2 regions of the Brevibacillus jepli genome follow, and region 1 is predicted to be linked to the other one. Evidence: riboswitches for the same ligand, from Rfam matches in the RefSeq annotation. Region 1 holds a riboswitch; the other holds the start of a gene.

Evidence for each region. Region 1 has a riboswitch for cyclic di-AMP ahead of AB1L17_RS14925 (CAP domain-containing protein). Riboswitches for the same ligand answer to the same signal wherever they lie in the genome.
Region 2: it holds a riboswitch for cyclic di-AMP, as region 1 does, so the genes downstream of both, ehuB (ectoine/hydroxyectoine ABC transporter substrate-binding protein EhuB) here and AB1L17_RS14925 (CAP domain-containing protein) in region 1, are expected to answer to the same signal.

The regions. Positions count from the first base shown of each region.
Region 1 covers NZ_JBFEFW010000012.1:80,297-85,030, forward strand. Annotated here, with positions in the region: gene AB1L17_RS14905 (2-phosphosulfolactate phosphatase) at 1-47, opposite strand, end outside; gene AB1L17_RS14910 (hypothetical protein) at 172-696, shown strand; gene AB1L17_RS14915 (cold-shock protein) at 870-1,073, opposite strand; gene AB1L17_RS14920 (rhodanese-like domain-containing protein) at 1,494-1,847, shown strand; cyclic di-AMP (ydaO/yuaA leader) riboswitch at 1,926-2,081, shown strand; gene AB1L17_RS14925 (CAP domain-containing protein) at 2,089-2,814, shown strand; gene AB1L17_RS14930 (hypothetical protein) at 2,879-3,034, opposite strand; gene AB1L17_RS14935 (homoserine dehydrogenase) at 3,135-4,145, opposite strand; gene def (peptide deformylase) at 4,183-4,701, opposite strand.
Region 2 covers NZ_JBFEFW010000002.1:47,413-52,146, forward strand. Annotated here, with positions in the region: gene ehuA (ectoine/hydroxyectoine ABC transporter ATP-binding protein EhuA) at 1-291, opposite strand, end outside; gene ehuD (ectoine/hydroxyectoine ABC transporter permease subunit EhuD) at 297-959, opposite strand; gene ehuC (ectoine/hydroxyectoine ABC transporter permease subunit EhuC) at 965-1,606, opposite strand; gene ehuB (ectoine/hydroxyectoine ABC transporter substrate-binding protein EhuB) at 1,621-2,535, opposite strand; cyclic di-AMP (ydaO/yuaA leader) riboswitch at 2,747-2,882, opposite strand; partial or broken gene AB1L17_RS02435 (excinuclease ABC subunit UvrA) at 3,441-3,695, opposite strand; gene AB1L17_RS02440 (radical SAM protein) at 3,674-4,006, opposite strand; partial or broken gene AB1L17_RS02445 (Na-translocating system protein MpsC family protein) at 4,035-4,274, opposite strand.

The DNA.
Region 1 (4,734 bases):
AATCGAGCCGAATAGTCTAGTTGTTTGCATACATGATCTTCTTTCAAAAAATTCCACCTTCCCCTATCAAAAATAGTTACTCGTCCCATTACGTTCGCCGTTACAAATTTAGACAAGAAACAATATCGTATTATTGTCCCACTAGATTCTATACAAATTGGAGTGATCAGGATGACAGAAAAGGAATACGAAGAGCATCACAACCGTAACAAACATCACGAGGATCACAAGGATGATCACGAGGACCACAAAGATCACAAAGATCACGAGGATCACGAACGTCACGAACATCGCAAGCACCGCAAACATCACAGAGAAACACTTGTGAGAACAACAGGTATTTTGCAAAACAATCTCAATGTTGCGCTCACAGCTCACCTTGACATCGTAAATCTAAACAACCGAGATGTGGAAGTGCGTGTACAAGTATTAAACTGGGGTAATGCTGTTACTCAGACAAATCCAGTCAGTACATTAGTTGACGTTACAACAGTTCTTCCAGCAAACACTCGGACTGTATTTAATGCAGCGATTCCTGCTTCCTTCCATTATGAAGTACGCCTAACTGTAGCTCGCAACAATGAAAACGTTCTGCTCACCACATACGGCCGTACCTCCATTGGTGGCGGACAAGTGAATGGCCTTACTGTGCTCGATAGCCAATTTAAGACGATTGAAATCGATACTTGCCTCTAACGTGTTAGCAAAATGGAAATAAGGAATTATGGTGGGGCGCCATAGTTCCTTATTTTTTACCTTTCATTGAACAACTAGAACATCCGCTGACTTCCTCATACCTAGTCAGCGACATCATTATGTAACCAAACAAAAAAACTGCCCGCTAAAGGACAGTTTTTTTATAAGGAGACTTACAGTTTTACTACGTTCTCAGCTTGTGGACCACGGTTACCTTGAACGATGTTGAATTGAACTTTTTGACCTTCGTCCAAAGTTTTGAAACCGTCACCTTGGATTGCGCTGAAGTGTACGAATACATCGTCTCCGCCTTCTACTTGAATGAAACCGAAACCTTTTTCTGCGTTAAACCATTTTACTGTTCCGTTCGTTTGCATTTAAAAAAACCTCCAAAAATTCAATTTGAATATGCTAGTCATATTTACCGAAGCAAATAAAGCTCACATATCATGAAGAAATACCAGATCATCTATATGATACGCCTTCATGATATGTGAAAATTATTTACTCCGATTATCATAGGACGGAACTGCAAAACTAAAAACTAAACCTTTTGAAAACCTAAAACAATGAAAGCCCTTCCTCTCTTCCATCCTTGCGGCTCCGATGACCGCGCCAGTGTGAATCGGGGATTCAAAAATGTTATCCATCAGCATACAAATACACCTCGATGAATGTTAGGTATCAATTTTTCAAGTAGCAAGTTCATTCTACCATGGTTGTCCAATAAAATCAACCGTTCATCCTTATTCTGGTCATTGCGGTACTCTGTTACAATAGGACTGGGAGGGATTTCATTGCAAAATCATCACACACTAACAAAGATTCAATTATCTCAAATGCTTCAACAAAAAACGCCCGTTCTTTTAATAGACGTACGCGACGCAGAAAAATTTATGGCCGGCAGTCTTTTTAGCGAAAACGCACCAACTCGAAACATTCCCTATCTTCTAATGAAAGAACAGGACAAGCCGCTCGATGAGGAAACAGAAAAGCTGGTTCGGAATGTACAGATCGTCACCTTATGTACAACTGGAAATAAAGCGCAAAAGGCTGCTGCTCTTCTTCGTGAGCATGGTTTTACAGCAAATGCATTGGAAGGCGGCTTGACCGCTTGGAACGAACAATCAAACGAAGGGCAAAAAGCCTAATTTATCAACCATTCTAGCTATTTGCCATATATTACTCCTTTATTTCGATTGGGATTGTCTGATATCGTTGTTCATGCCAAACGAAATAAGCCGAGACTTCCTGCTTGACAGGAGGTGCGGGGGACTTTTTTGTGGATGAGCAGTTCCACATTGGGGTGAATCGCCAATTGGCGTAGGGTTGTTTCCTCAATCCGAATCCGACAACTAACCTCGTAGGCAAAAAAAAGGAGAGATTTGTTAAATGAAACGTTTTGGTTCTGTTACAATCGCGATGACTCTTGGTTTGGGCTTGGCTCTAACGGGCTTTGCTACTTCCGCTTCAGCTGCTTCTAATTGCCCTGTACCTGGCGGACAATTCCAATATATGATGCCACAATTCCAAAAAGCTCCAAATGCTCAACAATTTTGGAACTTCTATCCACAAAAGCAAGGCTATATGCCTGGACAACCAATGCCAGTACAGCCACAGCAGCCTAAGCAACAACCTGTGAAGCCAGTACAACCGACTCCAGTGCAACCAGCTCCAGCTCAGCAAGCACCAGTGCAGCCAGCACCTGTTCAACCTGCTGCTCCAGCAAATCAAGCGGATCAAGCACAAACTGGTGATTTTGCAAAGCAAGTCGCGGATTTGGTGAACCAAGAACGTGCAAAAGCAGGTCTCAAGCCTGTTCAATTGGATGCAGCACTGTCCAAAGTAGCTTTGGCAAAAGCACAAGATATGTCTAGCAACAACTACTTTGATCACAACAGCCCAACGTACGGTTCTCCATTTGACATGATGAAGCAGTTTGGCATTCAGTATCAAACTGCAGGTGAGAATATTGCCATGGGTCAACGCAGTCCACAAGAAGTGATGACACAATGGATGAACAGTGAAGGCCACCGCCAAAATATTATGAACCCTGCGTTCACTAAGATTGGTGTAGGCGTCACGAACGGTTACTGGGTACAAGAATTTATCGGATAGATCGCAAATGAATATACGAAAAGCCGGTGTCTCGTCATGAGACCCGGCTTTTTTCGTGTAGGCGCTATTCCTGCTGCTCATTAGCCGCCTGTTTATTGGGGGAACAACAACAGCTTTCCTGCTCATTTACCAGCGCAACGTCTTTTTGATGCATTTTTTGCTTGGTTGGGTAAGCAGATACTTGCTGCAGCTCGGCATTGACATCAGACGATCGATTCATCCGTATGGCCCCCTCGCCGTTTTTTGTGGTGCACACCTAGTATGCACGCCGTTGTAAACGACTCATTCCTAAGGAACGCTGGAAGCACATGCGAACCTGACTATTTGCTAATAATATGCTCAAGGTCTTTTAACGCAGCAGCTGCCGCAGCGACAGGATCTGATTTCCCACCGACGACCAATAAATCCCCCATGACATCTGTTTCTACACGAATGGCTTTCGTCGTACCTGATACAGCCGCAAATGGATGCATAGCATCAAGTGCAAGTAGCTCAACTGCTACAGAAAGTGATCCTTGCGCGTCCTTTTGGATCGTTCCGATCAGCTTTGGTATCTTCTTCTGCTGTTTCCATGCCTCTATTTGTGTTGGTGTTACTTCGCGAATACTCGTGCGATCGATATCAGACAGCTTGCATTGCGCATCAAAAGCGGCGTTGGCAAGGATCGTGAGCTTAGAAGCTGTATCCCAACCATCTATATCGTAAGAAGGATCAGGCTCAGCGATTCCCATTTTCTGAGCGAGCTGGACTGCTTCCGTGCAGGTGAGTCCTTCGTCCATCATTTTCGTGAGAACGAAGTTGGTCGTCCCTGTAAATATGCCTTCGACTCTCTTCACTTCACATCCTGCCAGGTTATATCGCAAAAGATCGATGGTCGGCAGGGCTGCTGCTGTGGCCCCACTGATTTTTAACTCGACGCCTTGTTTTTTAGCCAAATCGGCTAAACCCGCATAATCAACGACGAGTGCCCCTTTTGAAATGGCAATGGCATGGATGGCATTTTTCAAAGCATATCGAATGAAAGTGAGACCGGGCCCGCCATCTTTCATGGATGGACCAGCCTCAATAAGTACATCTGCTTGTACCGACTTCATAAAATCAAGCGAGTCCCACGATGGGTCCACTGCTTGTATTGCTTGCGCATAGTCTTCCCATTTTCGTGAATCAATTCCGTTCTCATCGTATAGACCAGAAGAAGAACGAACAACACCCACGAGTCTGACATCAGCCTGATACAGATTGCGGTACCTCTCCCTTCGCTGCTCCAACAGTTTTGCTACCTGTTGTCCTACGGTTCCAAAGCCTGTCAACATAATATTCCAACGCTTCATCGGTCAATCTCCTTGGTGTTTATGCATATTCATTTCGTTATCTTCTTCTGCGGTCAAACAACATACGATGAAGATCCTGAAGGCTTACTTTCTTTCCTGTTTTTGCCGAGAAGAGCTCTTTCACATGATCAATAAACAAAATACCTTCTAAATGGTCCAGCTCGTGCTGAATGCACCGGGCAAGGAAGTCGTCGGCTTCGATCGTGATCGTTTCTCCTTGGCGGTTTAACGTCTGAACTTTGACATAATTCGCCCTGCGTACAATTCCAAAAACACCCGGGATCGAAAGACATGCTTCTTGACCTACCTGCTCCCCTGATTTTTCAAGCAGCACAGGATTGATCAGTTCAACCAAGCCGCTACCGCAATCCATGACCACCAGGCGCTTCGGTATGCCAATTTGAATAGCGGACAAGCCAGCACGACCTTTCCCTGCATAAATGGTTTGGGCCATATCATCCAATATCTTCTCGACTTGCGGCGTAATGGCTGATACTTTTTTCGAAGTTTCACGCAAGATAGGGTCACCCAGGCGAACAATAATGCGCTCTGCCATCTCTATCTCCCTCCCGCAACTCCTCTGTTTTCG
Region 2 (4,734 bases), on a different contig from region 1:
ATTCCCACGGATGCTGTGCAAATGCTTCTCATCCGCCTTGACCAGTCTGCCGCTTACTTGCTTGTGCCATAAAAGCTGACCAGCCACCTCAACCGTTCCCTCCGTCGGCTCCTCCAGCGTCATCAATATGCGGGCGAGCGTCGTTTTGCCGGAACCGCTCGGGCCAATGACCGCAATCTTCTCCCCGGGATGAATATCTAGGTCAATCCCATTTAAAATTTGCAGGTCGCCATAAGCTTTGCTCACATTTCGGTAACGAACGACCGGTTCCGTCTGTATGCCTGTTTTCATGTCGATCACCTCTGCATGTACTGTTTGTTCCATGACAGCTCCCATTTTTTGATCAAAAGGGAGGAAACATAGCTAAGCACCAGGAACAGAAGTCCCACTACCGTGAACGCCTCCAGATAACGGAACGATTCGGCACCGATGATCTTGGCTGTCGCCAGCATCTCCACCAAGGTAATCGCTGACAGGATAGGCGTTTCCTTGAACATGACGATCAAATAGTTGCCCAGCACTGGCACCACCGGACGGATCGCTTGGGGTAAAATGATGCGCAGCCATGTCTGCCCCATAGAAAAATTCAGCGCCCGTGCTGCTTCCCATTGTCCGCGGGGGACCGCATCAATGCCGGATCGGTATACCTCCGACAAATAGCAGCTGTAATGAATACCCAAACCAAGAACACCAGAGGTTAGGGGACCAAGCGAGATGCCAATCGCCGGTAGCCCGTAAAAGAGAAAGTACAGCTGCACGAGAAGCGGCGTGCTGCGCACAAATTCGATGAATGCCGCTGAAGACCAGCAGAGCACGCGCCTTTTCGACCTGCGCCCAAAGGCAAGAACCAAGCCCCCGACCAAGGCCAGGACAAAACCGGCCAGCGTCGCCGCAATCGTCGTTTGGATCGCTTGCAAAATTGCAGGAAGAATACTCCACGTAAAAGACCAGCTCCACATTTTCCTTACACCCTCCCTGCATGAAAACGCCTTTCAAGCCACCGCATCGCAAGTGTCAGTGGATACGCCATGAGAAAGTACATGACCAAGATCAAAAAGAATATTTCAAATGTTCTGGACGAGTCAGTTGTACGCAAAATCATGCCCTGGAACGTCAAATCCGCAAGGGTAATCAATGAAATCAGGGATGTTCCCTTCAAAAGTTCAATCAACAGATTTCCGAATGCAGGAAGCATCATGACGAAGGCTTGCGGCAAGATGACCAGCTTCATTCGTTGCCAAGCTGTCAAATTCAAGGCAATCGCCGCTTCGGTCTGTCCTTTTGGAATCGCCTGAATGGAGCTGCGCACAACCTCTGATCCATAAGCGCCGTAGTTGAACCCCAGCGCAATGACTCCCGCAGCCAGAGGCGGCAGCTCGATCCCCAACAGTGGCAGAGCGTAAAACAACCAAAACAACTGCACCAAAAGAGAGGTCCCGCGAAACAACTCCACATAAACCGTGCTCGCAATACGAATGCCGCTCCATCGGCTGAGACGTCCAAACCCTGCCACAAATGCGACAAACAGAGCGACAAGCACCGACAAGGCTGTCACCTGGAGAGTGGTTCCAGCTCCTTTTGCCAAAAATGGCAGTAGATCACTCATAGCTTCACCCTCCACTACGGCTGCGAAAGCTCATTCGCTGTCATATCACCCGGCAGCTCCTGCTCAGTAAAACCGAAAGGCTTCAAAATTTCCAACAGTTCCCCTGATTCTTTCAGCTTTTGCAGCTCCGCATTGTAGGCTTTCACGAACGCTTCATCCTCTTTGCGGAAGGCCGCTGCTCCATAGCCGCGTACGCTTTTCCCGTCTATTTCCGGTTGGACAAAATCCATCACGCGCTCCAGCTGGTCGTCTTTGGCGCTATCTAGCACGGATTGCAGGGAAGGACCTGTCATCGTAATCGCATCCGCTCTACCTGCTTGTAGAGCAGCAACGGCAGAAGGTTGATCAGGAACAAGCACCATTTGCTCCTTTTTCACTCCTGATTTTTCCAGATACTCCGTTTCGATGCCGCCGCTCATCACCGCTACTTTTGCCTGGGGATTAGCTGCAATGTCTTGATAGCTTTTGAGGCGGAGCGGATTGCCCTTTTTCACTGCGAGAGCTTCCCCGATGCTGTATTCAGGATTGGCAAACGCAACCTCTTGTGCCCGTTTGGGAGTGATGTACATCCCTGCTGTAATGATGTCAAAGCGCTTCGCCTTCAGTCCGGGAATCAGGGAGCCGAATTCAGTAAGCACTCCATTCATTTCATTGATTCCCATCCGTTTCAGGATCACTCGCGCCACCTCGACCGCTTCTCCTGTCAGCTTTCCATCTGGCGTGGCATAGGCGAACGGCTTTTCATTGGCGAAGCCTACAGTGACAACCCCCTGGCTCTTGGCCTTTTCCAGTGTATCCTGGCTAGATTCAGCGGGATTCCCGCTTGCTGCTGGCTGGGTATCCTGTGTTCCCGAGCCGCATCCTCCCAACAGCAAGACACACGTCAGGATCGCCATGCCTCCCCATCTCGTTATGCTTCTCTTGGTCATTCCTATTGCCCCTCACTTTCATGAAAAATAGTAGAAAAAAAGTCGGCACATCGCTTCCGCTTCAGGAGGGCCATCCCTGACGGAAAAGCAAAATGCGCCGACTGATTTCTCTAAAATGAGCATGCCAAATATCACGGGACAAGCTAGCCATCTCCTCAAAGGACATGGGCGCCCGATACTTGCATAAAAAGATGACATGCAACTGATGTAAAATGACTCTGCTTTAGCCGACGAGGTTAGCTGACGGGTAGGATGGCAGTTTTGCATCCCTTCTGCTTGAACAGAATTAACCCCTGTTAGATGGTTCCCCCGCTTCCGCCATGAGCGGAACTAGGCCCTTATTTGGTTGGAGGTTGGTTTCTTGTTCTCCTTTCACGAATCATTATGGTTAACTTGGGGGTTATGGTAACATAACTGAATTTAGATACTCACCCCGCAAAATCCCGTATTTTCAGCCCTCTATCCCGCTCAGATGAAGTGACCCCATGATTACCAGTCGTATCCAAAGATATCCTTCCATATTCTGCCTCGTCTATTCACATTAAACATGATCAGATTCGTCAGATGTATAAATGATAGGTGAACAAACGGCACCTTCCTTCCTCCTCTTTATTTTTCTCCAGAGTCCCCTGATGCTTACTCGGAAAGACTCCCGACGCATTTATATATGAATGACTTACTGATTTGAAATGTACATGATAACCGGTTGTCCGTTCGGCTTTTTCACTGGAGGTTCATTCGGCTCCAGTTCACTGCTTGTGAACGTTATTTCGACCCATGACTTCAAAAAGGAAAGGGATAGCCAAATTCAGATACAGCCGACAAATGTAAAAACAGATCACATGATGGGCCATAGAGTGTCCATGAAGTGGAATCGACTGCTCCACATGGATGATCTGCAAAGGTGTGCCCTCTAAGACCACCTGACCGCCGTTGCTGCCAGCTTGAGGCCCGACGTCGACAATATGATCAGCCACCTTGATCACATCGGCATCATGCTCGACGACAATGACGGTATTACCATTGTCGCGCAGCTTCTGAAGCAATTCATTTAATCGGTGTACATCACGGGGATGCAAACCAACGCTAGGCTCATCGAAAATGTAAGTAACATCCACCAGGCTACCGCTCAGATGTTTCACCATCTTGACGCGTTGCGATTAACGAATGCTTTGGCCATTTCGTGATTCCTTGGTTTGATACTCAATGCTCGGAAAAAGATCTCGCGTACCGCTTCATCATCTCCAATGCATTTACGAACGATAAACTCATCCGACCAATATAAGCATGGCTTTATGTTGCCATCCGCTGTCAATCGAAGCCTTTTGACCCCCATTTCAGCCAAAACCCTCACAACCTCGGTGATTTCGTCCAAAGACAGGATATTTTCATCAGGTTCAAATTCCATTCCATCAGCGGGCATGCAGTACACACACCGCAAGTTGCTTCGATCCGTTACTGAAATGCGCAGGTAGTCATGGACACGACCAAATGCTTGCTACTACCGCAGGGTCGTTGTAAATGTTCTTCACGAGCTTCGTTCGCGCATCGTGAACCATTCGTCTGCCTTCTTCGGAAAGAATCATAAATTTTTCTACATTGGTCAGGTTCCCTTTCATCTCACAGATCACCCATGGACCACAAAAACGTGTAACGATTTCTTTTGGACCGTTTCCGACGTATTCTTTTCGAATCTCACGAACCAGCATGCTGAATTGATGTTCGAGGTTTTTCGTCATTTGATGTTCTCCTTTACTTCTCCCATTTGCTCTTATGAGGGGTTCTTTCCTCTGCTTCATGCTTCACTCCATTTAGTTCAAAGCTGATTTATTTCATACCCTCTACAACCTCCAAGAAAATAATAAAAGCCCACCATCAAACAACCTGGGCATGAACACATGAACATGCACAAATGGTTTGATGGTGGGCTAATTCCTAAGCATCCAATGATACTCGTTATCCGTCCCAACGTACATATGAGTGTGATCAGGATGATTAAGCAATTCGCCATTACTAACCATCGATGATGAGATACGGCTACATTATACCACCGGATCTAGATGAAAATCCCATTTTTTTATGGAAGGAATTAATAATGAGAATGCTGTCGATCTTTTATACAGCTTTCACATACATGCAAAATACTCATCTGCTGCGTGGAGGTTGTGTCTATCTCCTGTTCTAGAGACGTATTTTCTT